DNA from 2 places in the Dietzia sp. 179-F 9C3 NHS genome. Region 1 is predicted to be linked to the other one. Evidence: riboswitches for the same ligand, from Rfam matches in the RefSeq annotation. Region 1 holds a riboswitch; the other holds the start of a gene.

Evidence for each region. Region 1 has a riboswitch for thiamine pyrophosphate ahead of thiC (phosphomethylpyrimidine synthase ThiC). Riboswitches for the same ligand answer to the same signal wherever they lie in the genome.
Region 2: it holds a riboswitch for thiamine pyrophosphate, as region 1 does, so the genes downstream of both, ACH0BZ_RS04765 (3-oxoacyl-ACP reductase) here and thiC (phosphomethylpyrimidine synthase ThiC) in region 1, are expected to answer to the same signal.

What each region holds. Positions count from the first base shown of each region.
Region 1 is NZ_JBIQES010000001.1:76,684-92,403, forward strand. Features, by position in the region: gene ACH0BZ_RS00350 (CapA family protein) at 1-788, shown strand, start outside; gene thiC (phosphomethylpyrimidine synthase ThiC) at 840-2,588, opposite strand; TPP riboswitch at 2,620-2,734, opposite strand; gene ACH0BZ_RS00360 (GNAT family N-acetyltransferase) at 2,930-3,226, shown strand; gene ppk2 (polyphosphate kinase 2) at 3,267-4,160, opposite strand; gene ACH0BZ_RS00370 (exodeoxyribonuclease III) at 4,226-5,026, opposite strand; gene ACH0BZ_RS00375 (GNAT family N-acetyltransferase) at 5,175-6,293, opposite strand; gene ACH0BZ_RS00380 (peptide deformylase) at 6,286-6,945, opposite strand; gene ACH0BZ_RS00385 (DUF3263 domain-containing protein) at 7,080-7,421, shown strand; gene ACH0BZ_RS00390 (LytR C-terminal domain-containing protein) at 7,437-8,132, shown strand; gene ACH0BZ_RS00395 (hypothetical protein) at 8,220-8,516, shown strand; gene ACH0BZ_RS00400 (monovalent cation/H(+) antiporter subunit G) at 8,605-8,967, opposite strand; gene ACH0BZ_RS00405 (monovalent cation/H+ antiporter complex subunit F) at 8,964-9,257, opposite strand; gene ACH0BZ_RS00410 (Na+/H+ antiporter subunit E) at 9,254-9,928, opposite strand; gene ACH0BZ_RS00415 (Na+/H+ antiporter subunit D) at 9,930-11,555, opposite strand; gene ACH0BZ_RS00420 (Na(+)/H(+) antiporter subunit C) at 11,552-12,100, opposite strand; gene ACH0BZ_RS00425 (Na+/H+ antiporter subunit A) at 12,097-15,129, opposite strand; gene ACH0BZ_RS00430 (hypothetical protein) at 15,262-15,720, opposite strand, start outside.
Region 2 is NZ_JBIQES010000003.1:46,763-62,482, forward strand. Features, by position in the region: gene ACH0BZ_RS04740 (TetR family transcriptional regulator) at 1-257, shown strand, start outside; gene ACH0BZ_RS04745 (ABC transporter ATP-binding protein) at 262-1,167, shown strand; gene ACH0BZ_RS04750 (ABC transporter permease) at 1,164-2,807, shown strand; gene ACH0BZ_RS04755 (hypothetical protein) at 3,029-3,532, shown strand; gene ACH0BZ_RS04760 (RidA family protein) at 3,529-3,891, opposite strand; gene ACH0BZ_RS04765 (3-oxoacyl-ACP reductase) at 4,527-5,291, opposite strand; TPP riboswitch at 5,327-5,424, opposite strand; gene ACH0BZ_RS04770 (transglycosylase family protein) at 5,740-6,081, shown strand; gene erm (23S ribosomal RNA methyltransferase Erm) at 6,312-7,100, opposite strand; gene ACH0BZ_RS04780 (MFS transporter) at 7,414-8,775, shown strand; gene ACH0BZ_RS04785 (glutathione peroxidase) at 8,922-9,416, shown strand; gene ACH0BZ_RS04790 (alpha/beta hydrolase) at 9,529-10,671, shown strand; gene ACH0BZ_RS04795 (pyridoxal phosphate-dependent aminotransferase) at 10,649-11,917, opposite strand; gene ACH0BZ_RS04800 (TerC family protein) at 12,010-13,275, opposite strand; gene ACH0BZ_RS04805 (PLP-dependent aminotransferase family protein) at 13,475-14,938, shown strand; gene ACH0BZ_RS04810 (hypothetical protein) at 14,946-15,527, opposite strand; gene ACH0BZ_RS04815 (sodium/glutamate symporter) at 15,658-15,720, shown strand, end outside.

The DNA.
Region 1 (15,720 bases):
CCCCGGCGAGCGCGCTGCGGGCCGTGGCGGGCGCGGGCGTGGACGTGGTGTCCATGGCCAACAACCACGCCGTCGACTTCGGCTCCGTCGGGCTGGAGGACACGCTCGCGGCACGAGCGGCCTCGCCGATCCCGGTGATCGGCATCGGGCGGGATGCCGACGAGGCGTTCGCCCCGTGGATCACCGAGGTCCGCGGCGTGAAGGTCGCCTTCCTCACCGCCTCGCAGATCGTCGAGGAGACGCTCACCTATAACGCGGCGGGGCCCTTGAAGCCGGGCATCGCCTCCGCGATCCCGCGCGACCGGCTCCTGCGCGAGGTCCGGACGGCCCGCGAGGAGGCCGACGTCGTGGTGGTGTACATGCACATGGGCGCCGAGGGGTACACCTGCCCCGGCGACGCCGCGATCGAGACCGCCGCCGCGCTCGAGGCCGCGGGCGCCGACGTGATCCTGGGCGACCACGCGCACCGCGTCAACGGCGCCGGCTGGGTGGGCGACGCCTACGTCCATTACGGGCTCGGCAACTTCGTCTACTACATGTCCAGCGAGCCCGCCGGGCACACCGGCGTGCTCACGGTGACCGTCGACGTCCCGGCCACGGACGGCTCGGAGGGAGCCGACGCGCCACGCCCCCGCCCCGACCGGCCGCTGGTCACCGACGCGGACTGGGACGCGATGCTCATCGAGGGTGACGGCATCCCTCGCCGCCAGGACGCCTACACCACGCAGCGGCTCCAACAGACCTTCGAGGCCGCACGCGAGTGCACGCCGGCGAGGGCTACTCCGTAGCAGGTGCGCACTGCGAGGGGTGATCACACCTCACAGTGCGCACCTGCCGCGCTAGCGGCCCTCGATCGGCAGGTACACCCGCCCGCCGGCCTCGGTGAACTCGGCGGACTTCTCGGCCATGCCCGCCTCGATCGCCTCGACGGTCTCCAGGCCGTGCTCGGCGGCGTAGTCGCGGATGTCCTGCGAGATCCGCATCGAGCAGAACTTCGGCCCGCACATGGAGCAGAAGTGGGCGGTCTTGGCGGGCTCGGCCGGCAGCGTCTCGTCGTGGTATTCGATCGCCGTGTCCGGGTCTAGCGCGAGCGCGAACTGGTCACGCCAGCGGAATTCGAACCGGGCGGTGCTCAGCGCGTCGTCGCGGCGCTGCGCGCCCGGGTGCCCCTTGGCCAGGTCCGCCGAGTGCGCGGCGATCTTGTACGTGATGACGCCGGTCTTGACGTCGTCCCGGTTCGGCAGCCCCAGGTGCTCCTTGGGGGTGACGTAGCAGAGCATCGCGGTGCCGGCCTCGGCGATGCGGGCGGCGCCGATCGCCGAGGTGATGTGGTCGTAGCCCGGCGCGATGTCGGTGGCCAGCGGGCCGAGGGTGTAGAACGGCGCCTCCTCGCACCACTGTTCCTCGAGCCGCACGTTCTCCACGATCTTGTCCATGGGCACGTGGCCGGGGCCCTCGATCATCACCTGCACGCCGTGTGACTTGGCGATCGTCGTCAGCTCGCCCAGGGTGCGCAGCTCGGCGAACTGGGCCTCGTCGTTGGCGTCGGCGATCGAGCCGGGCCGCAGGCCGTCGCCGAGGGAGAAGGTCACGTCGTAGCGAGCGAGGATCTCGCACAGCTCGGCGAAGTGGGTGTAGAGGAACGACTCCTGGTGGTGGGCCAGGCACCACGCGGCCATGATCGACCCGCCGCGCGAGACGATGCCCGTCACGCGCTTGGCGGCGAGCGGCACGTAGCGCAGCAACACGCCGGCGTGGACGGTCATGTAGTCCACGCCCTGCTCGCACTGCTCGATCACGGTGTCCCGGTACAGCTCCCACGTGAGCTTGGTGGGATCGCCGTTCACCTTCTCCAGCGCCTGGTAGATCGGCACGGTGCCGATCGGTACGGGGGAGTTGCGCAGGATCCACTCGCGGGTGGCGTGGATGTCCTTGCCGGTCGACAGGTCCATGACGGTGTCGGCGCCCCAGCGGGTGGCCCACACCATCTTCTCGACCTCCTCGGCGATCGAGCTCGTCACGGCCGAGTTGCCGATGTTGGCGTTGACCTTGGTCATGAAACGCTTGCCGATGATCATCGGCTCGCTCTCCGGGTGGCGGTGGTTGGCCGGGATGACGGCGCGGCCGGCGGCCACCTCCTCGCGCACCACCTCGGGATCGAAGCCCTCGCGGGCGGCGATGAAGCGCATCTCCGGCGTGATGTGCCCCGCCCGCGCCCACGCGAGCTGGGTCCGGACAGCGGTCGCGTCGCTCTCCGAAGCGGGGGCCGGCTCCGGATACGTCCAGTCGGCCCGGGTCCGGGGCAGGCCCGCCGCCAGGTCGTGGCAGGCCTCGTCGTCGTCATATCCGGTGTAGGGCCCCGAGGTGTCGTACACGTCGAAGGTCGTGCCGTCGGTGAGGTCGATGCGGCGCACGGGGACGCGCAGGACGCCGTCGGGCCCCGCGCCGTCGCACGGCACGTCGAGGTACGCCTTGCGGCTGGAGTGGATGGGGCCGCACGTCACGGAGTCCACGGGCGCGGCGTTGCGCTCGCCGGGGCCCCTGCCGCCGCTGAGCGACTCCAGTTCCTCGGGGCTGACGGTGGGCATGAAGGCGCGACCGCCCTCGGGCATGGTGGTGCTCATGGGTTCCTGATCTCCCTACGCCGGTATTACCCGGACAGGTTCGACGGTCGACGGCCCGGCCGGCCGTCCTCTCAGCCCGCGCTCCGAGGCGGGCTCCCGTGTGGATGAATGGCTATGAAGTTGTGACGCAGACACTACCCGGCGGCGCGGCGCTCCACGTGGTTCGTCGAGAACCTCGTGGTGGGGGACCGGCTCGCCCGCGGCACGCGGCCCGGGTCACCACCGAGGTCGTTCCGCAAGATCACCTCGGGCTGTTCAGGCGCGAGTAGGATCGGGCGGAACACAGCCTGACCCGAGGAGACCCGATGTCCGGCGACACGTCAATGATGCTCGTCCACAATCCCGACCGGGACCGGTACGAGCTGTGGGACCGCGAGACGTTCATGGGCCTCGTGGGCTACGAGCGCGACGGCGACGTCTACATCCTCCTGCACACCGTCGTCGAGGAGGAGTACGGGCAGCAGGGCATCGCGCGCCTGCTGGTGAGCCTCGTGCTCACGCGCATGCGCCTCGACGGGCACAAGATCCGTCCCGTCTGCAGTTACGTCCGCCGCTTCCTCACCCGCTTCCCCGAATACCAGTTGCTCGTCGCCGCCGCCTGACCCGCCCCCGCCGATTTCGGGGTGGCCGGGAGGCCCGGGCTCAGTCGCCGACGGCGTCCTTGCCGCGCTTGACGATCTTCGGGTCCGGGTCGAACACGACCTGCGAGTCCTTCTCCGGGTAGTCGAACTTGTTGAGGAAGTAGCGCAGGGCGTTGATGCGGGCGCGCTTCTTGTCGTTGGATTTGATGGTGATCCACGGCGCCCAGTCGGTGTCTGTTCGCCGGAACATCTCCTCCTTGGCGTCGGTGTACTTGTCCCACTTGTCCAGCGACTCGAGATCCATGGGGGAGAGCTTCCAGCGGCGCACGGGGTCGAGTTGGCGGATCGCGAAGCGGGTCTTCTGTTCCTCCTGGGTCACAGAGAACCAGAACTTGGTCAGCCCGATGCCCGAGTCGACGAGCATCTTCTCGAACATGGGGGCCTGCTCCATGAAGACCTCGTACTGGTCGTCGGTGCAGAAGCCCATGACGCGCTCGACGCCGGCGCGGTTGTACCAGGAGCGGTCGAACATCACGAGTTCCCCGCGGGTTGGCAGGTGATTGACGTACCGCTGGAAGTACCACTGGTACATCTCGGTCTCGGTGGGCTTGACCAGCGCCACCACGCGCGCCTGCCGCACGTTGATGAACTCGGTGAACCGCTTGATGGTGCCGCCCTTGCCGGCGGCGTCGCGGCCCTCGAACACGATGACGTGCCGGTGGCCCGACTCGGACTGCCAGTTCTGGAACTTGAGCAGCTCGATCTGCAGAAGGTACTTCTCCACCTCGTACTGGGCGCGGTCGAGGCGCTTGTTGTACGGGTAGTTCTCCCGCCAGGTGTCGACGGCGTTGCCGTTGATGTCGATGAGGTCCGGGTCCTCGCCGTGGTCGTCGCGGACCGTGTAGCCCTCCGCGCGCAGCTTGTCGATGTAGTGGCGGAGTTCGAAGGTGGACATCGGTACCTCTCTGGAGGGCGGATGGGGGGCGGGGGTGGCTGGGTGACGGCGAGGTGGTGCCGCGGCTATTCGAGGTCGACGACGACGGGGGCGTGATCCGAGGCGCCCTTGCCCTTCCGTTCCTCGCGGTCGATGCTCGCGCCGGTGACGCGGGCCGCCAGCGCAGGTGAGTGGAGTTGGAAGTCGATCCGCATTCCCTGCTTCTTGGGGAAGCGCAGCTGCGTGTAGTCCCAGTAGGTGTAGACGCCCGGGCCGGGTGTGAACTCGCGGGTGACCTCGCGGAAGCCGGCGTCGTCGAACGCGGCGAACGCCTCGCGCTCGGGCTGTGACACGTGGGTCTTGCCGTCGAAGAACTCCATGTCCCACACGTCGTCGTCCTGCGGGGCCACGTTCCAGTCGCCGACGAGGGCGATCTGCGCGTCGGCGTCGTCGATCAGGGAGGCCTTGGCGTGGTCGCGCAGCCGGGCCAGCCATTCGAGCTTGTAGGTGTAGTGCGGGTCGTCGAGCTCGCGGCCGTTGGGCACGTAGAGACTGTACACGCGGACGCCGTCGCACACGGCGGAGATCGCGCGGGCCTCCGGGTCCTGAGACCGCTCGGGGTCCTTGTGGAAGCCCGGCATGCCGTCGAAGCCCAGGCGCACGTCGTCGAGCCCCACCCGGGAGGCCACGGCCACACCGTTCCACTGGCTCAGCCCGTGGTGGGCGACGTGGTAGCCGATCTCCTCGAACGCCTCGTGCGGGAACTGCTCGTCCCTGCACTTGGTCTCCTGCATGGCCAGGACGTCCACGTCCGAGCGCTCGAGCCAGGCCACGACGCGGTCCCGTCGAGCCCTGATCGAGTTGACGTTCCAGGTGGCCAGTCGCATGTGCCCAGTCTATTGCGCGGGGGTATGTCTCGTGGGTCGAGGTGGACGATGGAGGTGGGTAATCCCGGACACGGCAGCATGCCCTGGACCGTTCTCGTCCTCTCGGGTGGGCTGGAGGCGGGGTGGGGCGGGCCAGGGGACGGCAGGGTCAGTCGACCTGGACGTGGCGCAGGGTGTGGTGCGGCTCCAGGCCGAGCTTGGCCCAGAGGGCGCGGCCGGCGGCGTTGTCGGCGAACACGTGGAGGTGGCATTCCTGCGCGCCCAGACCCACGCCCCACTCGACGAGCGCGCCGGTGACCACCTCGGCCAGGCCCCGGCGTCGGTGCGCGTCGGCGGTCTCGACGCATGAGACGGCCACCCGCGGCACCCCGTCGGGGCCGGCGGTGACGGCCCCTCGCGCGATCGCGGCGAGCGAGCCCGCCTCCTCGAAGCGTGCGAAGACCGCGTGCCCGCCGGGACCCGGTTCGTCGGCTACGCCGCCGGTGCCGTCACGCTCGGCCGCACCGCCGAGCCCGGCGGTCGCGAGCATCGAGGGCCGCACGCGCGCGGGGTCGAGATCGGCGGTCGCGTGGTACAGGGCCAGCCAGTCGTCGTCGGGAGCCTCGGCCAACATCACGTCGCGGCGCCGGTCGTCGACCGAGGCGAGGAGCGTGGCGCTGTCCGCGGTGCACAGCAGCAGCTCGCGCCCCACGGTGAGGCGCTCTGGGGCGACCGGGGCGCCGTCGAGCTCGAGCCGGTCGCTCGCCACGAGTCGGGCCACGTCCGCGAACCGCAGGGGCAGCCCGCGGGCGGCGTACCAGTCGCGCACGCCGTCCAGGTCCTCACAGCTCGCCCACGGCAGCACGGGCACGGCCGAGCCCCCGCGGTAGGACCAGTCGTCGCCGGCGCGGCAGAACCAGCCGTCGACCAGCGCGTACTCGGTGCCCGGCCAGGCCAGGGCGCCGGCGAACTCGCGGGCCCGGATGTCGCGGTTGCGCACGACCCGCGGGGGCAGGACCTTGAGGACGGCGATGTCGGCGTCCGGGATCCGCAGTTCCTCTCCGGCCGCGTCGCCGGAGTCGCGCCGCACCACCAGCTCGGGCTCGAGCGCCACGACGTGTCCGATGACGTCGGTGTACAGGTGTGAGGTCTCGCCGTCGCGGAGGTGCCGGCGGACCACGACGCGTTCGCCCACGTCGATGCGGCGCCCCGCGTTCCAGCGGGAGCGGTCGGACAGGCCCCGGTCAGAGTGGCCCCGGCCGTCGGGCCCCGGGTCCGCCTCAGGCATCCGCGACCGCGTCCTCGTCGTCATCCTCGTCCCCGCCGAACGGATCGGGGTCCGACGCCGGGTCCCAGCTCAGGCCGGGCACGCCCCAGCCGTTGTCGCGGATGGCGCGCTTGGCGGCCTTGCGGTTCCGGCCGATGAGGCCGTCGGTGTAGAGGAAGCCGTCGAGGTGGCCCACCTCGTGCTGGAGGCAGCGGGCGAACAGGCCGTACCCCTCGATCGAAACCGGCTCCCCGTGCTCGTCGGTGCCGGTGACCCGGGCCCACCAGGCGCGGCCGCGGGGGAAGTTCTCGCCGGGGACGGACAGACAGCCCTCGAGGTCGTCCTCCGGGTCCGGCATCGTCTCGGGGATCTCGGAGGTCTCGAGCACCGGGTTGACCACGCAGCCGCGGCGGGTGATCCAGCCGCCGCGGGCGTCGACCTCCTCGCGGGAGAGCTGGCCGCCGTCCTCGGTGTCCAGGTCGGGGCAGTCGTAGACGAACACGCGCTTGCGGATGCCCACCTGGTTGGCGGCCAGGCCCACGCCGTTGGCGGCGTCCATCGTCTCGTAGAGGTCCTCGACGAGCCCGCGGAGTTCTTCGGGGGACTCGGTGACGGGCTCGGTGGGGGTGTGGAGCGCGGGATCACCGAGGATGACGATGGGCAGGACGGCCATGGGAGACGATTCTAGGTGCACGGGGCTGCGTCCTGTCGGTGCGGCGTGGTTGAATGCGGGGGAATCACAACGGTGTGACCCCCGGTTCCCGAGCCGGTCTGCACCACGCCGGACCCCGAGCACAGGAGGTGCGTATGGGCGCCGCCCACGCGATGTCGTCGCAGGACCAGGACCGGGCCCACGGCGACGCGGCCGCGGACGCCGAGCTCCACGCGGCCGACCCGGTCCTGTCGGACCGCGACCAGGCCATGCTCGAGTTCGAGCGCCAGTGGTGGAAGTTCGCCGGCTCCAAGGAGGAGGCCATCCGGCAGCGCTTCGACATGTCCGGCACCCGGTACTTCCAGATCCTCAACGGGCTCATCGACCGCCCGGAGGCGCTCGCCGCGGACCCCCTTCTGGTCAAGCGGCTCCGCAGGATGCGCAGCAGCCGTCAGAAGGCACGCGCGGCGCGCAACCTGGGAATGCGCCTCGACTGACCTACACTCACCGGCGTGAGCCCCCATCCCGAGACCACGCAGCACGACCCCGCGGACCGGCACGGGAACGCCGACGGGTACGACCCCGGCGAGCCGACCGGTCCCCCGTACCGGGCGATCGCCATGGTGCTCCTCGCCGCCGTCGTGGTGGCGATCGGTGTGGGGCTGGTCCAGTTGTTCGGCGGCGAGGACGACGCGACCACGACCGCCGACCAGGCCACCACCTCGCAGGAGGGCGCCCCCGCCGAGGGCCGGGCCGACGGCGACCAGCCCGCGGGCGACCCGGCGAACGCCGACGGCCAGGCGCCCGAGGGCGGCGACACCGTCCCGGACGAGCAGGACCCCGCGGCTGTCCCGGCCAACGGCCAGGGCGGCCAGGACGGCCAGGCCCCGGGCGCGGCGCCGGGCGCAGGCCAGGCGTCCGCGGTGCCGGTGCAGGTGTTCAACAACAGCAACGTCACGGGCCTGGCGGCGCGCACGGGCGACACGCTCCGCAATGCCGGCTTCGCGGTCGAGGACGTGGCCAACATGCCGTCGAACCGTGGCGTGGTCCCAGTGTCCACCGCCTACTACGGGCCCGGTCCGGGGGAGCAGGAAGCCGCGGAGGCGATCGCCGCGCAGCTCGGCATCACGGCCGAGCCCCGGCCCTCCGATCTGGCGGTGGACACCCCCGGCGTCATCGTGATCGTCACCCAGGACCTCGACCGCTGACGCCTGAGGATATGATGTGCAGGCGCGCCCGCCTCGCGGGATCGTGAACACAGCCTCATGAAGCCTCCCGGATTCGAAGGAGCCCACATGGCCCCGCGTCAGACCGCCCGCCGCCTCCTGGTCGCGGCTCCCGCCCTCGCGCTCGCCGCCTCTGCGGTGACGGCGTGCAGCCCGCCCAACCAGCAGCCGGCGGACCCGGACGCGCCGTACACGCTCCCCACCTACTCCGAGGAGCCCAAGGCCGAGACGTCGACGTCGGAGGAGGCCACCACGGAGACCAGCGCGCCCGAGGGCGCCGAGGGCGAGGCCCCCGCGGAGGGCGAGGCCCCGGCCGACGGCGCCGCGCAGCAGCAGGTCCCGGTCGAGCAGCAGCCCGCCCCCTGATCCCCTGGTCGCGCCCCCGGGCGCACCGCTTGAGCCCCGCCGCCCGTCAGGGTTGGCGGGGCTCGGTGTATCCGGGGCCGCCCGGGGGTCAGCGGTCGCGCGCCTCGTCGTCGCCGGTGGGGGTCTCCAGGGTCGGCGGGGCCTCGTGGGTGATGGTGCCGTCCTCGACGCTCTCGCGGTAGGCGAGGTTGCCGACGCGGTTGGCGATGACAGGCGCGGTGCACACGGCGACGATCGCGGTGATGACGAGCATGCCGAGGTCCACGTGGGGGACGATCCGCAGGCCGGCCCCGAAGAGCACGAGGACCAGACCGAGGACCTGCGGCTTGGCGGCGGGGTGCATGCGGCTGAGGGTGTCGCGGAATCGCACCAGGCCCACGGCGCTGGCCAGGACGAGCAGGGCGCCGGCAAAGACGAAGAGCGCGGCCACCACCTCGAGGATCGCGGTCATCGGTTGGCCTCCTCGGGGAGTCCCTCGTCGTCGTCCACGCGGAACCGCGCCACCGACACGGAGCCGAGGAACGCGACCAGTGCGAGCGCGACGAGCGCGGCGGCCGGGGTGGTGTCCTTGGTCCAGGCGATGTACACGCCGATGCCGCACTGGGCGGTGGCGGCGAGCATGTCCAGGGAGATCAGCCGGTCGAGGGTGGACGGCCCGGCGAGCATCCGCACCATGGTGAGGAACAGCGCGATGCCGAGCGCCACGACGGCGCCGGACCAGAGCAGCATGGTGATGCTCATCGGATGCCCTCCTCGTGTCCGGCCGGGCCGCGGCGGTCCGGGATGGTCTCCTGGGCGGGGGTGTCGCGGAACTCCTCGCCCTCGTACTCCTCGGTGGGCGCGATGTAGGGGGCGGGGCTGTGCCGCCAGTCCTCGGGGCGCTCGAAGGCGCGGACGTAGAGCCGTTCGATGGTCGCGACCTGGGTGTGGAACCGCTCGATGGCGGCGTCGGAGCCGGCGTCGAGGACGTGGACGTACACGTAGCGGGCCAGTGGGTCGACACGCACCACGATGCCGCCGGGCATGAGGTTGAGCGTGTTGACGGCCAGAGCCAGGCAGAAGTCGGACTTGAGGCGCATGGGCGCCGGCAGGACGGCGGCCCGGGGCGGCGGCGCCGGCCGGACGGACAGCCAGGCGACCTGCAGCGAGGACCGGACGAGGAAGTAGGCGATCACGATCAGGAGCCAGATCGTGGAGATCGGCCGCACGAGCCCCTCGACGGGGACCCGGGGCAACGGCAGCAGCAGCATCACGGTGAGCGCCACGAGGAAGCCGGCGGCGATGGTGCCGATCTCGAGGGTGCCCCAGAGCATGACCCAGGCGAAGGTGAGCCACAGGCTCATGAACATGCGCGAGCCCGCGACCCGCGCGTCGAGGCGGGGGCGGCCGGGGGTTCCGGTGGTGTCGTACACGTCAGCGCACCCCCGTCAGTGAATCGACGTGGCGGCCGGGGGTGGCGTCGGCGGGGACGGTCACCAGGTACTCCTGCCGGTCTATGAGGGTCTCGGCGGCGCGGTCGGTGATCCCCAGGAGCGGGCCGGCGAACACGGTCATGAGCAGGGAGACCACCACGAGGCCGATCGTCGGCCCGAGCATGCTCAGCGGCATACGCCCGACCTCCTCGCGCTCGTCGAACTCCACGTACTCGTCGGAGGGGAGCAGGGCGAGCGGCTTGGCCAGCACGAGCGAGCCCTCGGGGGCGTCGGCGCGGGGCCGCCAGAACGCCTTGGACCACACGCGGACCACCACGTACAGGGTGAGCAGGCTGGTCACCACGGAGCCGGCGACGAGCACCCACACCAGCGCGCCCCCGAGATCGGCGCCGGCCTGGATGACGGCGAGCTTGCCGATGAACCCGGTGAACGGTGGGATGCCGCCCAGGTTGAGGGCCGGGACGAGGAAGGTCACGGCCAGGACGGGGCTGGCGACGGCGAGGGAGCCCAGCCGACGGAGTGACGACGAGCCGGCCTGCCGCTCGATGAGGCCCACCACGAGGAAGAGCGTGGTCTGCACGATGATGTGGTGGCCGACGTAGTAGATGGCCGCGCTCAGGCCGGCCTCGGTGGACAGGGCCACGCCGAAGATCATGTAGCCGATGTGGCTGACGAGGGTGAACGACAGGATTCGCTTGATGTCGGACTGCGCGATGGCGCCGAGGATGCCGACGAGCATCGTGAGCAGCGCCGCGACGAGCAGGATGTCGTCCATCATCCCGCCGGGGAACACCAGCGTCTGGAACCGGATGATCGCGTAGACGCCGACCTTGGTGAGCAGGCCGGCGAAGACGGCGGTGACGGGCGCGGGCGCGGTGGGGTAGGAGTCCGGCAGCCAGGTGGAGAGCGGGAAGACGGCGGCCTTGATGCCGAAGCCCACGAGGAACACGGCGAAGATCGTCGCCTTGAGCCCGTCCGGGACCTCCGCCATGCGGATCGCCAGCTGGGCGAGGTTGAGCGTGCCGGTGGCCGAGTAGGCCAGGGCGATGCCCAGGAGGAACACCATCGAGGACATCATCGACACGACGGTGTAGGACACGCCCGCGCGGACGCGTTCCTGGCTGGCGCCCAGCGTGAGCAGGACGTAGGAGGCGGCGAGCAGGATCTCGAAGCCCACGAAGAGGTTGAACAGGTCGCCGGCGATGAACGCCGCCGCCAGGCCGGCGGCCAGGGCGAGGTAGGTGGGCAGGAAGATCGACACGGGCTGGTCGCCCTCGCCGTCCCGGACACCCTGGCCCACGGCGTAGATGATCACCGAGAGCAGGACGATCGACGAGACGAGCAGCATCATGGCGCTGAGCCGGTCCGCGACGAGCGTGATCCCGACGGGCGCGTCCCAGCCGCCCACCTGGACGGTGTGCATGCCGTGCTGGTCGGTGAGGTAGACGAGCAGGCCGGACACCACGAGCAGGCCGGTGAGGGTGACGATCGTGATGATGTTCTGGATCCGCGGACGGCGCGAGACCACCAGGCAGGCGGCGGCCGCGAGCAGCGGTCCGAGGACGACTGACGGGATGAGGTAGCCGAAGAGATCCTGGGTCGTCATGCGTCCCCCTCCCGGCCGGTGGCGGTCTCGGGGCCGGGGGACCCGGTGGTGGTCTCGCCGGCCTCGGGGAGACCGTCGTGAAGCTCGTCGTCGTCGTAGTCCACCTGGTCGCCGAGCTCGGTAGGTGAGCCGGTGAGGTGGTCGTCGGAGCGGTCGCGGTCGGGGGCGGACCAGGCGTCGGTGGGGGAGCGCTTGGCGATCTTGGTGTCCTCGGCGTCGTCGGCCACCTCGTCGAGGGTGGTGAACTGGTACGAGCGGTAGGCCAGGGCGAGGATGAACGCCCCGACGCCCGCGGTGATGACGATCGCGGTGAGGATCATGGCCTGCGCCAACGGGTCGGAGTCCGTGGAGTGCGCGTCCCAGCCGCGGCCGCGGATCGGGGGGTTCCCGGGCGGGCCGCCGGCGGCCAGGATGAGCAGGTTGATGCCGTTGGACAGGATCATGATCCCGAGCAGGATCTTGATGATCGCGCGCTCGAGCAGCAGGTAGACGCCGCAGGCGGCGAGGACGCCGGCGAGCAGCAGCAGGGCGAAGTCGGCGGTCATGACGTGCCTCCCGGGAGCGCGCCCTGGTTCTCGGCGGCCTCGCGGCGGGCGACGAGGTCGGTGCGGGCGGCGTCCTCGTCGACCCCCGGCACCTGCCGCAGGGCGGCGGTGGAGGGGCTGTCGGTGGCGTCCACGTAGACGGCGCGCAGTTCCTCGATGTCCTCCTCGTCGAGGTCGAGGCGTGCGCCGAGGCTGCGGAGGATGTCCAGGACCAGGCCCACCACGATGAGGTAGACACCGAGGTCGAACAGCAGGGCGGTGACGAACTTGACCTGGCCGAAGACCGGGAGCGTGAACTCGAACATCGCGCTGGACAGGGCGGGCGCGCCGAACGCCATCGAGCCGGCGGCGGTGCCGGCGGCCAGCAGTAGGCCCACGCCGAGGATGCGGCCGGCGTCCACGGGGACGGCCTCGCCGAGCTCGTAGCGGCCGCCGGCGAGGTAGCGCAGGACCAGCGCGAGGCCGGCGACGAGGCCACCGGCGAACCCGCCGCCGGGGTTGTTGTGGCCGGTGAAGAAGAAGAACAGGGACAGGACCATCATCGTGGGGAAGATGAGCCGCGTGGTCACCTCGAGCACCAGCGACCGGGCCCGCGGGTCGCGCACCGCGGCGCCCACGAGCCAGCGGGTGGGGGTGGCGCCCGGACCTTCGACGGCCGCACGGGCGGCCTCGGCGTCGCGCCGGCCGGATCGTGTCTTGCTCACGTCGGCGACGCGCGGCGCAGGGCCGTAGCGGCGGTTGCGGAACACGAGACTGGCGATGCCGGTGGCCGAGACGAGCAGCACGGTGACCTCGCCCATGGTGTCCCAGGCGCGGAGGTCGACCAGCGTGACGTTGACGGCGTTGGCGCCGTGGCCGATCCGGTAGGCCAGGTCCGGGAACACCGTGGACACCGCGGTGTTCTGGCGGGCGTTGATGGCGTAGGCGCCCACCACCACGACGAGCAGGCCGACGCCGATGCCGAGCCAGGCCCGAAGGCGGCGGTAGGTGGAGGAGAGCGGGACCTCGGCGGGCATGGTCCGCAGGACCAGCACGAACGTCACCATCATGAGCGTCTCGACGAGCGCCTGCGTGAGAGCGAGATCCGGGGCGCCGTGGAAGGCGAACACCACCGCGACGCCGTAGCCGGTGACGGACATGCAGATCACGGCCGCGAGGCGGTTGCGCAGGACGGTGGCGGCGAGCGCGGCGACCGTCATGGGCAGCAGCACGATGAGCACCACCGGGTTGGCGGACAGTTCCATCCGCAGGCCCTCGCGGGTGCCGGCGAGCAGCGAGAGGAACGGGAACACGACGAGCGTGAACAGGATGATGCCGAGCGTGAGCGGCAGCGAGCCGCGCTGGGTGAGCGCCGTGAGGCGCAGCGAGGCGGTGTCCGCCCACTTGAGCACGAGGTCGTAGATCCGGTCGGCGTTGCCGAGCGCGGGGGAGGTGAACTGCATCTTCTCGACCGTTCGCTGCGCCACGTACAGCAGCGTGCCGAGCACGTAGACCACGGCGGTGAGCGCGAGTGGGATCTCGAATCCGTGCCACAGACCCAGGTGGTAGGGCTCGGTGTCACGCCACGGGCTGCCCTCGGGGAAGGCGGGGTCGACAAAGCGGACGAGCAGCTTCTCGACCGGGGCGGACCACAGGCCCAGCACGAGCCCGCCGGAGGCGAGGACCGCAGGGACGGCGAGGAAGAACGGGCCGGCCCGGCGGGAGTCGGCGACGGCGGGGCTCACTCCGTCGGGGAAGGAGCGCTTGGCGCGGAAAGCGCCCATGAGCAGGCGAGCGGTGTAGGCGAAGGTGAGGATCGAGCCGGCCACGAGGCAGGCCACGACGACCATCGACGGCATCCCGTGCAGCCGCTCCTCCTCGAGCACCGTGGCGAACGCGGCCTCTTTGCCGATGAACCCGAGCAGGGGCGGCAGGCCTGCCATGGAGGCGGCGGCCACGGCGAAGATCACGGCCAGGGGGCGGTGGGTGCGCGCGAGCCCGGAGAGCTCGCGGATGTCGCGCGTGCCGGTGATCGAGTCGATGACGCCGACCGACATGAACAGCGCCGACTTGAACAGCGAGTGTGCCAGCAGCATGGCGAGGCCGGCGAGCATGGTGTCGCGCGAACCGATCCCCACGAGCACCAGCAGGAACCCGAGCTGGCTGACGGTGCCGAAGGCCAGGATGAGCTTGAGGTCGGTCTCGCGCAGGGCGCGCCAGCCGGCCATGAGCAGGGAGACCACGCCCAGCACGACGAGCGGGAGCTGCCACGTGGAGGAGCCGGACAGGGCCGGGGAGAGCCGCGCCACGAGGAAGACGCCGGCCTTGACCATGGCCGCGGAGTGCAGGTACGCGCTCACCGGGGTGGGCGCCGACATGGCGCCCGGGAGCCAGAAGTGCAGCGGGGCGATGGCCGACTTGCTGGCCGCGCCCACGATGACCAGCACCAGCGCCCAGTGCACGGCCGGTCCGCCGGGCGGGTCGGCGAGCACGTCGCTGAGCAGGTACGAGCCGGTGGACCGCCCGAGGATCACCACGCCGACGAGCATCGCCAGCCCGCCGAGGGTGGTGACGAGCAGCGCCTGCGTGGCGGCACGCCGGGCGGTGGCGCGTTCGGCGTAGTGGCCGACGAGCAGGAAGCTCAGGACGGAGGTGATCTCCCAGAAGATGTAGAGCAGCACCATGTTGTCGGCCACGACCAGGCCGAACATGACGCCGGCAAAGGCCACGAGTTCGGCCGCGAAGAGGTGCAGGCGGGGCTCTTCGTCGTCGAAGTACCAGCCGCAGTAGAACAGGACGAGCGCGCCGATGCCCAGGGCGATGAGCGCCATGAGCGCGGAGAGCGCGTCCATGCGCAGGTTCAGCGCGAGGTGGATGCCGGGGGCCCAGGGGAGCGACTCGGTGGGGACGCCGTCGAGGTTCGCCGCCACCCACACGGCACCGGCTGCGGGGACCAGCGCGAGGAGCGGGAAGGCGCGGCGGCCGAGGCGCAACACCAGTGGGATCGCGATCAGGGCGGCCACGGCGTGGGCCGCGAGGATCACGATCACCGGCGGCTCCTCTCGGTCCGTCGCTACAGTGGCCCGGGCACGGGTGGGCCCGCCGTTGAAGGGGACGGCGCCGGGGAATTGTTCGGGCTGAGTACCGGGCCCACTTTACAGAACGCGCGTCAACAACTGTTGTCAGCGCAGGTGGAGCAGGGTCGCGGCGTTGAGGAGCGCGGCGATGGAGGCCGCCGAGGAGTCCTCACCGAAGCCCATCGCCCACGTCTCGTGGCGCCCGCTCGTGGCGCGCAGGATCGTGCACCACGCGGTGCTCCCGGTGAAGGTGTGCCCGGCGAAGGCGCGACCCTCGTACTGGTGGAAGGTCTCGATCTCGACGCGCGCCCCGGCCTGTCCCAGCATCTCGGACATCGCGGTGAGGTCGCCGCACGAGGTGGTGGCGAGGCGGCGGGCCGAGAAGCGGTCGGGGTCGGCGGCGTCGCGGGTGGCGAGGATCGCCTCGTAGGCGGTGATGCCCCGGCCCAGTGGCCGACGGGAGAGGTCGGCCAGGTGGAAGTGGTCCGTGGACGGGGCGTAGGTGTCGAGCAGCTCGCGCCAGCCCATACCCGCGGCCTCGGCGGCGAACCCGCGCGGCGGGCG
Region 2 (15,720 bases), on a different contig from region 1:
AGGGGATCTTCAAGCCCAGCGCCGTCCCGCGCGAGCGCGTGGTGACCCTGGTGCTGTGGTCGCTCGGGACCCTCGTCCTGCACGAGCACATGCACCGCCTGCTGGGCGTGGACCTGCTCGCCGACGACCCCGGCCCCGAGAACCTCGCGCCGTACCTGCGGCCGACCATGGAACTGTTCACGCACGGACTCCTCGAGCAGGGCGCCTACGAGCAGTTCACGCGACTGTTCGACACCACGAACGTAGAGGAGCGCTGATCCCATGACGGACGCACCCGTGATCTCCGCCCGGGGGGTGGTCAAGACCTTCGGCACCACCCGGGCCCTCGACGGCCTCGACCTCGAGGTGGCACCCGGCGAGGTCCACGGCTTCCTCGGGCCCAACGGCGCCGGCAAGTCCACCGCGATCCGCGTCCTGCTGGGGCTGCTGCGCCCCGACGCCGGCGAGGTGCGCCTGCTCGGCGGCGACCCCTGGGCCGACGCCGTGGCGCTGCACCGCCGACTCGCCTACGTGCCCGGCGACGTCGCGCTGTGGCCGAACCTCACCGGCGGCGAGGTGATCGACCTGCTCGCCCGACTCCGCGGCCCCCTCGACCGCACCCGCCGGGACGCGCTCTGCGAGCGCTTCGGGCTGGACCCCACCAAGAAGTCGCGCACCTACTCCAAGGGCAACCGCCAGAAGGCGGCGCTGATCTCGGCGCTCACCTCGGACGTCGAACTGCTGCTGCTCGACGAGCCGACCTCCGGACTCGACCCGCTCATGGAGGTGGAGTTCCAGCAGGTGATCCGCGAGGCCCGGGACGAGGGCCGGACGGTGCTGCTCTCGAGCCACATCCTCGCGCAGGTCGAGGCGCTCGCCGACCGCGTCTCGATCATCCGGCAGGGCAGCACCGTCGAGTCCGGCAGCCTCGAGGACATGCGGCACATGACCCGCACCACGATGGTCGCCCGCCTCGACGGGCCGTGGGACGGGCTCGCGGCCACGCCCGGGGTGCACGACGTGCGGGCCGAGCACGGCGAGGTCCACTTCCAGGTGGACGGCGACCGGGTGGACCACGCCGTCCGAGCGCTGGCACCCCTCGGCGTGCGCTCGCTCGTCGCCCACCCGCCCACGCTCGAGCAGCTCCTCATCCGCCACTACGGCGACGCCCCGGAGGCAGCCCGATGAGCACCGCGGCCGCGCGAATCGCACCAGCGCAGACCGCGACGGTGGGCACCGGGCTGGCCGGCACCGGCACGCTCATCCGCTTCTTCCTCCGCCGGGACCGGATCACGCTGCCGGCCTGGCTCGCGGGCCTGGGCCTGTACGTGCTCTACGTGGGCGCGGCGCTGCCCACGCTGGCGCCCGAGCCCGAGGACCTGCAGGCGCTGGCCCCGCTGTTCAGCCAGCCCGTCGGCCGCATGTTCACCGGACCGGCCTTCGGCATGGACGCCCCCACGTACGAGCGGCTCTTCGCGAGCGGCTACGCCCTCTACCTCTTCCTGCTCGCGGCCCTGATGAGCATTCTGCTCGTCACTCGCCACACCCGGCTCGAGGAGCAGTCCGGCCGCGCCGAGCTCATCCGCGCCAACGTCACCGGCCGGAACTCCGCGCTCACCGCGGCGCTGCTGGTCGCCGTGCTCGCCAACGCCGGGGCGTTCGTCGTGGTGGCCGGGATGTGCCTGGCCACCGGCTTCGCGGCCGGCGGGTCGGTCCTCGTGGGCCTGTCCACCGCCCTCACCGGCCTGGCCTTCGCCGGCATCGCCGCCGTCACGGCGCAGCTCAGCGAGTTCTCGCGCACTGCGGCCGGCATGGCGGGGATCGTCCTCGGCGCCGCCTTTGTCCTCCGCGCCCTCGGCGACATGGCGGCGGTCGGGGGCACCGCGTTGTCGTGGGCCTCTCCGCTGGGGTGGGCCGCGCAGACCGCCCCGTACGTCCACGACCGGTGGGCGCCCCTCGCGCTGCTCGTCGGCCTCGCCGTCGTCACCGTCGCCGCCTCCTACCTGCTGCTCGCCCGCCGCGACTTCGGCGCCGGCGCCGTCGCCCCGCGGCCCGGGCCGCCGCACGCGGGCCGCGCGCTGGGCACGCCGGTCGGCCTGGCCGCCCGGCTCCAGCGCGGCGCCCTCCTGGCCTGGGGCGCGGCCATCGTGGCCGTGGGCGTGGTGGACGGCGCGTTCGCCCAGGAGATGCTCGGGGCGGCCGACGGCATGCCCCCCGAGCTCCGAGAGATGTTCGGTACCCAGGGGCTCCTCGACGGCTACGTGGCGTTCCTCGGGAAGTTCGTCGCGATCATGGTGGCCGCGTACGCGGTCTACGCCGTGCAGTCGCTCCGCGAGGAGGAGGCCCGTGGGCGGGCCGAGCTGGTGCTGGCCACGGGCGTGGGTCGGGTCGCCTGGCCGGCCTCACACGCGCTGGTCGTGGCCGCCGGGGTGGTGCTCGTCACCGCGGCGACCGGCCTCGGCACGGGACTGGCGGCCGCCGCGGTCATGGGCGACGGCGGGGTCGTGGGCGACGTGCTGATCTCGCACCTGGCCACGATCCCGGCGCCCCTGGCCGTCCTCGGTGCGTGCGTGGCGCTGTTCGCCTGGGCGCCGCGGCTCGCCGCGCCGGTGGGCTGGGCGCTGGTCGCGCTCACCGGTGTGGTGACGGTCTTCGCGACGCTCCTCGACCTGCCCGAGCAGGTGCAGGCGCTCTCGCCGCTGTACCACCTTTCCGACGTGCCGGTCGAGGAGTTCGCACCCGCGCCCTTCCTGGCCGTCACGGCCGTTGCCGCGCTCGCCGTGGCGATCGGCCTGGCCGGGATGCGGCGCCGGCAGATCGGCGGGTGAGGCGGCCGCGCCTCCCCCGCCGCCTCTGTGCCGCCGCTGCTCAGAGCCCGGCCGAGAGCGGCCCGGGATGATGGCCCCTCCGATCGACCATAGGGGTCGTGAGCTGCTTCACATTCCACGCCCGTGGCGGGTCGCGGCTCGACGGGGACCGTCCCGGTCTGGGTAGGGTGTGCGCCGCGACGGCCCGGCCCGGGCTCGCTCTACGGCCGGAGAGGAGACAGGTGCGCGCACGACGGACGGCCCCCGCCGCGGGGCTCGCGCTGGTAGCGCTGGCGGTGGCCGGGTGCTCGGCGGCGGAGGCGCCGCTGCCCGTCCTCGACTCCGACGCCCGCCCCACCGACGCGGTCAAGCGGGAGGTCAACGCCTCGGTCACCGAGATCGTGGGCACGCTCACCGCGCACGATGCCGAGGCCAGCCGCACCCTGGTCGCCGGCGACGACTACGGACCCTGTGAGGAGGGTGGCCGCGGCGAGCGCGTGGGATACGACTTCGGCGCCATCTGGCTGGAGTCGCCGAGCTTCGCCCGGGACTGGGACGCGCTCGCGCCCCGCGTGGAACAGGCCGCGCAGCGCCACGGCTACACGCTCGCCGAGGAGCAGCCCGCCGCCGACGCCGAACGCACCCTGGTGTTCCGCAACCTCGACGCGGACCGCGTCGAGGTGGCCGTGACTCCGACGAGCGTCGGTACCTCGGCCGGCTCGAGCTGCTTCCCGCCCGCGGACTAGGAGCCGGCCTCCATCACGGCGATCGCGTCGATCTCGACCGTCGAGCCGTAGGGCAGGTCGGACACGCCCACGAAGGTCCGGGCGGGCCGCGGCTCGGAGAACACCTCGAGGAACTGCTCGTTGGCCTCCTCGCGGAGGGTGATGTCGGTGACGAAGTAGGTGAGTTTGACGACGTCGTCTGGCGTCGCCCCCACGGTGGCCAGTCGCTCGGTCATCCGCTCGAACGCCGCCGCGAGGGCCTCGTGGCGGCCCTCGACGGGCTGGAAGTCGAGGTCCACGGACAGGGCGCCGGAGACAAAGACGTGGTTGCCGCTCCGGAACGCGGGGCTGTAAGGATGCTGGGAGTCGGGGGCGGTCATGCCTCCCACCGTAGGTCACCCCTGCGGTCGGGGAGGAGGGTGCGCGGGATGAGTGTCACCGAGATCGTGATCTCCGGCCCCGTCGGCGGCGTGGTGCTGGTCAACATGGTGGGCGCGGTGACCGCGGCGCTGGGGGCGGCGAGCCTGCTCATCGGCTCGGTGGTGTGACGGCGCCGGGGCCGTCGCCGGCCTCAAGCGCGATGTCCAGCCACAGCACGGTGCGGCCGGCGGGGTGTTCTCCGTGATGCTCGGGGGATTCGCTCACTCGCGCACCCCTCCCGCGGCGCCCCGGCTGCGGCCGGCTCGCGTCGTTGCAGGTGGGGGCGCAGACACGCCGGGCGGCGCGGGAGTCCGGCGGCGCCACACGCCGGCCGAGCCGCACGATGTGAGCGAAACCCGCCCACATGCTGTGCGAGACCGGATCGGCATTCCGATTCGCACACCGGGGAGAGCCCGATTCGCGCACTCCGGTGGCGGGCACCGGTGGCCGGGTGCTGATCCGGGCCGCGTGTGTGGCGCTCCTGGTGCGCGTGTGGCACAGGGTGCGGCGAGGTCACGTCCGAGGGGTGCGCGAGTGAGCGAAAACCCGGAGCCTCCGGATGACGACGAGGGGCGGCGGTCGCCCCCGGCGCCGGTCAGCCCTTGACCAGGCCGCCGTCCACGATGAGGTTCTGTCCCGTCACCGCACGCGCCCACGGGGAGGCGAAGAACACCACCGCGTCGGCGAGCTCGGCCGGCTCGGTGGCGCGCCGCAGCGGCGTGCCGGAGGCGATGAGGTCGAACACCTCCTCGGGAGTGGCCGCGCTCGCGTCGGTGGTGCGGAGCAGCCCGCCCGAGACCATGTTCACCGTGATGTTGTCCAGCCCCAGGTCGGTGGCCAGCGTGCGCGTCAGCCCTAGCGCGGCGGCCTTGGCGGCCGTGTAGTCGTGGTACGGCACCACGGGATGCTGGACCAGGTTGGTGCCGATCGAGACGATCCGCCCGTAGCCGGCCTCCCGCATGCCGGGCAGGGCCGCCTGCGTCGTGGACATCGTGGCCTTGAGCGCCCCGCGCAGCTGCGCGTCGAAGTCCTCCCAGCGGATGTCCTCGACGGAGGGCCGGGCGTCGCCGTTGAACGAGAAATCCACCAGCGCGTTGTTCACCACGGTGGTGACCGGGGCGCCGAACCGCTCGCGCGCCTCGGTGAACAGGCGGCGGACCTCGTCGTCGTCGGTCACATCGGCCTGCACCGCCACGGCCCGGTCCTCGCCGACCTCCGCGACCAGCGCGGCGGCCGCGTCTGCGCTGCGATGGTAGTTGACGACGACCCGCGCGCCCTCGCGGGCGAAGGCCCGCACGATAGCGGCGCCGAGCCCACGGGCCCCGCCGGTGACCAGAACGATCTGCTCGTCGATACGCATGTCTCCCACTTTCCGTCCGGGGCGGGCAGGGGGCACGGGCATCGCCTCGACATCCCTTCGCCGGCACGACCCGGATCAGGTTCGACGGGTGTGATCTCAGCCGCCCGGCTGGGCGGCACCCCGTGTCACGGACCACCATAGCCAGGGCGGGCTCAGCCCGGCGGCCGCTGTTCCACGATCAGCGTCGGCTGGCACGGCGCGGGCCCCGCGGCGCCGCCGTGGGGGCGGCACGTCGGGTGTGACCGACCTCATGCCGGGGTTTCCCCGCGCGCGGATCGGGTGGTGATCCGAGGGGTGCGCTGGCGATTCGCCGCGTCGGGCGGCTCCGCGGGACCCGGCAGGACGCGATCCGAGCGGCCCCGCGGCTTGCATCCCCCCTCCCCGCCGCTCCTAGGGTCGTCCGGGTCCGAAGCACTACCCCGAGACCTTCGTAGGAGGTCCGCGAAGTATGCAGCAGAAGACCGTTCAGATCCTCGCCGGCGCGTTCCTCGCCGGAGGTGTGGCCGCCGGCGGCGCCACGGCCGGCACGCCCGTCGCCGAGGCCGCGAGCCCGGCCGCCTGGGACCAGGTGGCGCAGTGTGAGTCCGGCGGGGACTGGCACATCAACACGGGCAACGGCTACTACGGCGGCCTGCAGTTCGCCGCCCAGACGTGGACCGGCTTCGGTGGCGACCAGTACGCCCCGACCGCCGACCAGGCCTCGCGCGAGCAGCAGATCGAGATCGGTGAGCGCGTGCTCGCCGGTCAGGGTGCCGGCGCCTGGCCCAACTGCGGCGGTCCGCTGCACTGATCACGGCCGGTCACGAAATCCCGCCCGCCCGGGCGAGGGGCAGGAGGAGCGCCCGCTCCTGGCCACCACGTCGTCGGTGGCGGTCGTGCCCAGCCGGTCGTGAACGTGGGCGCGCTATTCCAGGGAGTTGCCCGGGTTTTCGCCCATGAGCCAGGGTCGCGCTGGCCGCTGCCTCCGTCTGTTGTGCGCGCGTCGCTTCGTCACGGGGCCGACGGCAGCAGCCGCGGCCGTCACCTGTCGCGCGGTGGCGACGTCCCCGTCGTCTCGAACAGGTCCACCCACTGCTCCACGGTGAGCCGGCCGGGGAGCGAGCCCGGCGCGGCACCGACCCGCCGGCACCACGCGTGGGCCTCCCGGGGCCGGGAGGCCAGACGGGTGCGGACGAGGATCTCCGCGATGCCGCGGCCTCTACCCGTGTAGACGCGGTGCACCATGGTCTGGTAGCGCTTGCGTTCGTCGGGTGCCACGAGCGGCTGCGCCCGCCGGTGCATGACCAGGATCCCGCCGTCGACCCCGGGGCGCGGCCTGAACGCCGCGGACGGGACGCGTCGCCCGAGGGTGAACTCGACCCACGGCGCCCACTGGGCCGTCATCATGGTGGCGCCGCCTACCCCCGCCCTGCGCCGCGCCACCTCCCACTGGACGAGCAGGACCGCGTCGGTCCAGCCCGGTGCGTGGAGGAGCCGCCGCAACAGCGCGGTGGTGAGGTGGAAGGGCAGGTTGCCCACCACGACGTGCGGTGTGGCGGGGAGGAGGTACCGCAGCGCGTCGGTGTGTATGACGACGAGTCGGTCGCCGAACCGGCGGTGCAACCGCGCGGCGAGCCGGCCATCGATCTCTACGGCCGTCGTGGGGCGGCCGAGGTCGAGCAGTGGCGTGGTCAGCGCGCCGTCGCCGGGGCCGATCTCGACGATCGGGCCGGCGGTCTCCGCGACGCGAGAGACCATGTCGGCGATGACGTGTGGGTCGGTGAGGAAGTTCTGGCCGTGTTCGTGCCGGCCGTGGGAATGCGTGGGCATCGTTGATCGCTCCGCGAGAGGTGTCGGGAGCCGGGCATGCCGGAGAGCCGCCCGGCCGGGGAACCGGGGCGGAGAGACCGTGAGAAGTGGTCCGCCGCCTTAGCGGCTGGAACGCAGCCGCAGTGAGCCGACTCCGGTGATCAACATGAGAGGAGAGTAGCACCGGCGGCGGCGTTGGATCAGCGAGACGAGCTGGTCCGCGACGTCCGCGGGCAGAAGCTGGAGCGGATGGCGGCGCGGTACGGCATTGGCCGCCGCGTCGCGGGCCCTCCAACCGGATGAGGTGTCCGAGAAGACGACTACCCTCCACAGGGTGAGCACCGCCGAGTCCGTCTACTCCGCCCTCGTCCGTCGCGAGGGCTCGCGTGCGGGCGACCTTCCGGAGCGGGTCGAGCGGGACATCCCCCGCAACGGGCTGCGCCTCGTCACGGCCAACACGCTGCAGTCCTCCGGCGACCAGACGGTCAACGCCTCCACGGTCCTGCCGTGGCTCTTCCATGCCCTCGGTGTCCCGGCGGCGCTCGTCGGCCTGCTGGTACCGGTCCGGGAGTCGCTGTCGATGCTCCCGCAGGCCTTCCTCACTCCGCTCGTATTGCGGGTGCGGCACCGCAAGTGGGTGTTCGTGGCCGGCGCCGGCGTCCAAGCCGCCGCGGTGGCGGTAATGGCGGCGATCGCCGCGCTCGGCCACGGCCTCCCCGCCGGCATTGGGATCCTCACGGCGCTCGTGGTGTTCTCGCTCGGCCGCTGCCTGTGCTCGATCGCGTCCAAGGACGTCCAGGGCCGCACGATCCCCTCCGGCGAGCGCGGCCAGATCATCGGCCTGGCCACCTCGGCGGCGGGCCTCGTCGCCGTCACCTTGGGCCTGGGTATCCGGGTGCTGGGCGGGGACGACCTGCGACCCGGCTTCCTCGCGCTCCTGCTGACCGCCGGCGCGCTGCTGTGGGTGCTCTCGGCCACGGTGTACGCGCAGGTCACCGAGCCGGGGGAGGAGGCAGCGGCGGCGGGCCAGGGCCGGGAGGGAAGTGACGACGACGCGGGCGGATCCTGGTTCGGCGAGGTGATACGGCTGTTCCGTGAGGACGCCACCTTCCGCCGCTTCGTCACCGTGCGCGGGTTGATCCTCGTGTCGTCCCTCAGCCCGCCGTTCCTCGTCTCGATGTCCGTGGGCGCGGGAACCGGGGCACTGGCCGGCCTGGGCGGGTTCATCCTCGCCTCCGGCATCGCCTCGCTCCTCGGGGGCCGGATCTTCGGCCGGCTCGCCGACCGGTCGAGCAGGCTGCTCATGGGGTGGGCCGCCGCGGCGGCGTCGGCGGTCGCGGTGATCATCGTCGCCGTCGTCTCCCTCCCGGCCTTCGACGGTGGCTCCGCCGCCGGCACCGCGTTCTTCGTCGCCGGCTACTTCGTGCTCACGCTGCTGCACTCCGGCGTGCGGGTGGGACGCAAGACCTACGTCGTGGACGTGGCGGAGGGCGACCTGCGGACCACCTACGTCGCCGTGTCCAACTCGGCGATGGGGATCATCCTGCTGGCCGTGGGCGGGATCAGCTCGCTCATCGCACTCGCGGGCGCCCAGTGGGCACTGGTGTTCCTCGCCGCGCTGGGGTTCGTGGGCGCCGCGTCGGGCCTGCGGATGCCGGAGGTCTCGGGCCGCGCGCGCAGCGGCTCCAACGGTTGACCGGACGCCGCCCGGCGACCTCGCCGAGGGCATGTGGCCCGCGGGTCTCCGCCGAGAAGCTGTCTCCTTCTGCCTCCATGGTTCCAGGGTGCGAGTGCATGATGAAGTGACCGTGACAACGGCACGGGCGACGACGAGGAGGCCACATGACCGCGGAACAGACCACCCTCGGAGATTTCCGGGCCCGCCGCCTGGACGGGGTCGAGCAGGACCTCGCCGAGTACGCCGGCCGGGTCGTCCTGGTGGTCAACACCGCCAGCAAGTGCGGGTTCACGCCGCAGTACCGGGGTCTGCAGGAGCTGTACGAGCAATATCGCGACCGCGGCCTGGTGGTGCTGGGCTTCCCCTGCGACCAGTTCGCGCACCAGGAGCCCGGCAGCGACGAGCAGATCGGCGTGTTCTGCGAGCGCAACTACGGTGTGGAGTTCCCGATGTTCTCCAAGATCGAGGTCAACGGCTCCGGCGCGCACCCGTTGTACCGCTGGCTCAAGGGCCAGAAGTCCGGTCTGCTGGGTGGGCGGATCACGTGGAACTTCACCAAGTTCCTCGTGGGGCGCGACGGCACGGTGGTCGCCCGCTTCGGGCCCAACCGGAAGCCGGAGAAGCTGAGAGGCGCCGTGGAGGACGCACTGCGGGGCTGACCTCCGGGCCGCTCACCTGGCAGAACAGAGATCGGCAGAGGTGAAGAATTGTGCCGGTGTGTGACCCGTCAGTAACATAATGCGCGGTACTCCGCCCGACCCTGGGAGCAACATGTCCATCCGCCGCAGCCGCCTGGCCACCGCCGGCGCCCTCGCCGCCGCCCTCGTCCTCGGCTCCGCCGCCCCGGCGCCGGCCCAGAGCGACGACCTCGACCCCGCCTCGCTCGGCCTCGACCCCGAGACGATCGTCGAGATCGCCGGCTCGCTGCCGGTCGGCTCGACCGCCGACCTCCTGGGGTCCGTGGGCTCGGCGGACGTCCCGCTCATCGGGGCCGGTTCCTCGAGCCCGCTCCACGGCACCCCGAGCGAGGTCGACGAGTCGATCACCGAGACCACGTTCCTCCGTGCAGAGAAGAGCGGTTCCTACGAGTACTGGTACATCAACTCCGCCGCCATGCAGCGCGAGGTCGTCGTGGAGGTCGTCCCCTCCCGTGGCGAGAGACCGGCGCCGGTGCTCTACATGCTCGACGGGGTCGACTCGCCGGCCACCTCCGGCTTCAAGAGCAGGGCCAAGATCGATAAGCGTGAGGCGTTCGAGGACGTCCATGTGGTGACCCCGACGCGGGCGTACGCCGCGTACTGGACGGACTGGGAGCAGGACGACCCGACGCTCGGCCGCAACAAGTGGGAGACCTTCCTCACCGAGGAGCTGCCCGACATCGTCGAGGCCAAGCTCGCGACCAACGGCAAGAACGGCATCGGCGGCATCTCCATGGGTGGCCAGGCCGCCATGCACCTCGCGGCGACCCACGACCTCTACGACGCCGTCATGTCCTTCAGCGGCTACTACTCGACCATGGACCAGCTCGGTTACCAGACCATCCGTCTCACCGTGGAGACCCGCGGCGGCGACGTGCAGAACATGTGGGGCCCGTTCCGCAGCGAGCGCTGGCGCGAGAACGACACCATCGCGCACCCGGAGGGGCTCCGCGGCAAGAAGGTGTACTTCAATGCCGCCAACGGTGAGATCGGTGCGGACGACCTCACCGCGTACAGCGACCCCGCCGCGATCCCGGTCGGGATCGTGCTCGAGCGCGGCGTCCTCGAGGGCACCAAGGACTTCGAGCGTGTGCTCAAGGCGAAGGATATCGACCACTTGGCCGAGTACGCCGACACCGGCCTGCACAACTGGAACACCTTCCTCGAGAAGTTCGACGACGGGTTCAACTACATCAAGCCGGCGCTGCAGGGCTGAGCACGCGCGAACGCCCGGCCACGGCCTCCGCCCGCCGCCCGAGGTAGCTGCCGATCGCGTCGACCGCGCGGTCGAGCACCTCGGCGTCGGGCAGGCACACGATCCGGAAATGGTCCGGCTCGGGCCAGTTGAAGCCGCTGCCGTGCGTGACGAGGATCCGCTCGGAGCGAAGCAGGTCCAGGACCAGTTCCTCATCGGAGTCGATGCCGAACAGCTCGCGGTCCAGCCGGGGGAAGCAGTACAGCGCTCCGCGCGGGGCCACGCAGCTCACGCCGGGGATCTCTTCGAGCCGCTCCGCGGTCAGGGCCAACTGGCGTTCGATCCGGCCGCCGGGGTCGATCACCTCGTCGTCGGTCCACGGCGAGTCCTCCGCCAGCGCCACCGGGATGGCGTGCTGGCCGGGCACGTTGGAGCACACCCGCATGTTGCTCAGCAGGGTGATGCCCTCGAGTAGGTCGGCGGCGGCGCCGAGCGGTCCGGTCACGGCGAGCCACCCGGCGCGGAAGCCGCACACGCGGTACGCCTTGGACAGGCCGCCGAAGGTCAGGCAGAGCACGTCCTCGCCCGCGGCGAGCGCCGCGTGGTGGTGGACGGCGTCGCCGAAGATCAACTTCTCGTAGATCTCGTCGCTGAGCAGGATCAGCCCGTGTCGGCGGGCGATGTCGGCCATGCCACGGACGGTCTCGGCGCTGTACACCGCGCCCGTGGGGTTGTTGGGGTTGATCAGGACCAGCGCCCTGGTCCGCGGGGTGACCTTGGCCTCGATGTCCGCGAGCGAGGGGTTCCAGCCGTTCGCCTCGTCGGCGAGGTAGTGAACGGGCACGCCGCCGGTGAGGTTCACCGCGCCGGTCCACGTGGGGTAGTCCGGCGCGGGCACCAGGATCTCGTCGCCCGGGTCCACGAGCGCCTGCAGGACGAGCGTGATGAGCTCGCTCACCCCGTTGCCGAGGAACACCTGGTCCGCGGTGATCCCATCGACGCCGCACCGCAGGTAGTACTCGGCGACGGCCTCGCGGGCGGGCCGGATACCGCGCGAATCCGAGTAGGCCTCGGCGGGCCGGATGGCGCGCACCACGGCGTCGACGATCTCCTCACGGGCGTGGAGACCGAAGGGATACATGTTGCCCAGGTTGAGCCGGAGCACGTCGTGCCCGGCGGACTCCAGGCGCATCGCCTCGGTGAGGACCGGGCCGCGCACGTCGTAGCGGACGTCGCGGAGCCGGCGGGACTGGCGGTAGGTGTGCATGCCTCCCAGGACACCGGAGAAGTGGAGCGTCAGGAAGGTCCACTTCCGTCAGTTCTGAGAGACCACTTTCAAGGCCCGCCGCGCCGGGTGCGTCAGACGGTGGGCCCCTGCTGCTCGACGATCTTCTCGGATTCGCCGGCATCGCGGCCCGAGGCGCGGGCGGAGCTCAGCCGCGTCTCGTGCGCGGCCCGGATGATCTCGGAGTACCTGTCCTTATGGTCGAGCAGCTCGTCGCGGTACTTGGGCGCGACGTCTTCGGCCTTGCGCGTCCAGGTGTCCATGAGCTCCTCGGCGCGCTCGCGGTCGGCGTCGGAGACGTCCTCGCGCTCGACGAGCTTGGAGTAGCGGAACGAGTAGCGCTCGGCGTTCTGCAGTGCCCGCAGCGCCTGGCCCTTGGGGCTGAGCAGGGAGAGCGCCACGGTGATCGCGAGGATCACCATGATCACGATGAGCGAGATCGTGGTGGGGATCTCGGCGACGGGCACGTTCTCGCCGTCGTTGATGAACCCCAGGTTGTTCTCGTGCAGCGCGTGCAGGATCAGCTTGACGCCGATGAACCCGAGGATGGCCGCCAGCCCGTAGGACAGGTAGACGAGCCGGTCGAGCAGGCCGTCGATGAGGAAGTACAGCTGCCGCAGGCCCATGAGCGAGAAGGCGGTGGCGGCAAAGACGATGTACGGCTCCTGCGTGAGGCCGAAGATCGCGGGGATCGAGTCGAACGCGAACAGCAGGTCGGTGGCGCCGATCGCCACCATGACCAGCAGCATCGGGGTGAGCACGCGCTTGCCGTCGATGCGGGCGAAGAGCTTGTCGCCGTGGTACTCGTCGGAGGCGGGGAGGACCTTCTTGGCCGCGCGGACCATGATGTTGTCCGCGGCGTCCTTGTCGTCGTCGCCGCCGGTCATCTCGCCCTTGAGCTGCTGGCCGGCCACGAGGAGCAGCGCGAGGCCGAAGAGATAGAACACGTCGGACCAGGCCGCGATGATCGCGGCGCCGAGCAGGATGAACGCCGTGCGGGTGATGAGCGCGAAGGTGATGCCGAAGAGCAGGACCTTCTGCTGGTACTCGCGCGGCACCTTGAACGACGCCATGATCACGAGGAACACGAAGAGGTTGTCGACACTCAGCGCCTTCTCCGTGATGTAGCCGGCGTAGTACTCGACGGCGTGCGCGCTGTCGCCCACGGCGAAGAACAGCAGGCCGAACAGCAGGGCGATGCCCACGTAGATCGCCGACCAGACGGCGGCCTCGCGGATCGTGGGCAGGTGCGCCTTGCGCACGTGGAAGATGTAGTCAAAGGCCAGCAGGCCCACGATCGCGGCGATCGTGAATCCCCAGAGCAGCGGCGTGATCTCCATGAACGGAGGAATCCTTTCGTGCGAGACAGGTGGGGACGACGAATCCCCGTGAGTCTCTCCGCCCGCATCGCCCGTGGTCGGGCTGCGGACCGCTGCGCCCGGCGGACCTCGTCGGCCCACGTGTTGACGTCCACAGCGTGTGGATACTCCCCCACTGTCGAGGAATCGTACACCTCTCGCCGGCCCTAGGCTGGGCCCCATGGTCCGCACCGCCCGCGCCGCGACGCTCGCCCTGGGGACGACGACGAGCTCGGCCGACCTCGTGGAGCAGATCGTCGCGAGGATCGCCGACGGGGCGCTCGCCGACGGGGACCGCCTGCCCTCGACGCGGGCGCTCGCCGCGCAGACCGGACTGTCCCGCGGCACCGTGGTGCGCGCCTTCGACGAGCTCGCCGCGGCGGGATTCGTCGAGGCCGCCCACGGCTCCGGCACGCGGGTCAGCCCGGGAGCGGCGCAGGCGGCCCGCGCCGGCGCGCGCACGCGGGGACGGGGGCCCGCCTCGTCGTCGTCACCGGACCCGGGGGCCGCGGGGAGTGCCGAGCCGCCGACCCCGACCCCGCGCACCGGCCGCTCCCCGCACGACCTCCGCCCCGGCACCCCCGACGCCTCCCTGGTGGACGAGCGGGCGTGGCGGGCGGCGATGCGGGCCGCCGCGGCGCAGGGCCTGTCCGGCCTCAACCCGTGGGAGGAGCCGAGCCCCGCGCTGCGCGCCGCACTGGCCGCCCACCTGCGCCGTCACCGCGGGATCGCCGACGCCGACCCGCTGCTGTTCGACAGCTCGCGCTCGGCGATCGCGGCCCTGTGCGCGGCGTTCGTGGCCGAGCACGGCGGCAGCGGCGAGCGCGTGCCGTTCCACCACGAGGACCCCGGCTACCGCGGCGCCCTGCTCGTGGCCCGGGAGCAGGGGCTCGACGTGCGCCTGCACCCCGCGGAGCCCGACGGCCTCGACGCCGCACGGCTCGACCCGGACGCGCTGGGTGACGGCCCCGCGATCGCGTTCGTCACTCCCGCCCACCAGTACCCGCTCGGCCACCGGATGAGCGTGGACCGGCGGGTGGCGCTCGTGGAGTGGGCGCGGCGCACCGGCTCGCTGGTGATCGAGGACGACTACGACGGCGAGTTCCGCTACGGCGTCGCCCCGCTGCCCGCGCTCGTCACGCTCCCCGGTGCCGAGGGGCACGTCGCGTACGTGGGCACCTCGTCCAAGTCCGTGGCCCCCGACCTGCGTGTGGCCTGGTGCCTGCCGCCGGCGTCACTGCGCCGCGAGGTGCAGCGGTGGCTCGCGGTGCACCGGCGCGGGCCGTCGACGATCCCCGCCGAGGCGCTCGGCGCGTTCATGGGCGCCGGCGCGATGGACCGGCACCTCGCCCGCGCCGGCCGGGTGTACGCCGACCGGCGCCGGCGGCTCGTGGCGGCCCTCGCGGACGAGTGCCCGGGCCTGGCCGTGACGGGTGTGGAGGCCGGCCTGCACCTGTGCGTCCTGCTGCCGGACCGGGACGACGACGAGGTGGTCCACGCCCTGTCGCGGGCCGGGTGGGAGACGCGGTCGCTGAGCAGCCAGTCGAGCGCGTTCCCGGTGTCGGGCCTGATCCTCAACTACGCGCGCCTCGGCGCACGGGACGCGCGGGAGTTCGCGGTGGCGCTGGCCGGGGTACTCCGCTGACGCGACGTCAGAGAATGCGGGTGGGGTCTCCTGCGGGGTCGAAAGACGAAGCACCGGAGGAGCCGGCAGCCGTCAGCACGATCGCCCGGACCGCCATGAGGATCGTCAGGCCCGCGCCCCAGCCGACGATCGAGAGGAACAGGCCGACGCCGCCCTGGCTGATCTCCGGAACGGCCAGGTCCACGCTGAACGCGGCCGTGAACCCGCCGGCCGTGCCCGCCGCGGCCGCCAGGCCACCGGCGACGACCGTCCGGGACCAGTGGGCGGCCAGGAAGCAGGCGCCGACCGTGGTGATCCCGCAGGCGACCACCTGCCACGTGGGGAAGGACGTCGGGGCGGGCAGGCCGGGACCACGCACCTGGCCGTCGTGGTCGGCGGCCGTCCAGCTGAGCCAGACCGCGCAGGAGAGAAAGCCGAGGACCAGAGCGAGGAATCCGGTCGCCCACATGCCCAGTCCACCCCGGGGCGCGTCGACCTCCCGCTTCCGGACGGTGGCGACCACCCCCGCGGCGACGGCCATCGGTACCACCACGAAGATCCCGAGGTTGGTCACCAACTGCTCGGGCGAGAAGTCGAAGGGCGCGGACATGGCAGCAGCGTAGGGCAGAGCACGTGTCGGGGGTAACGATGAGGCAACGCCGGTGCTCGTCCCGCCGCCCCGTGTCCCGTGCGGCTCTACGCTTCTGGGGACCGTCGCCCCCAACCCTCGAGGTGCTGACATGTCCGCGGACGCCATCGGCTTCGCCCTGTTGATCCTGGGTCTGGCCCTGCTCATCGGCAAG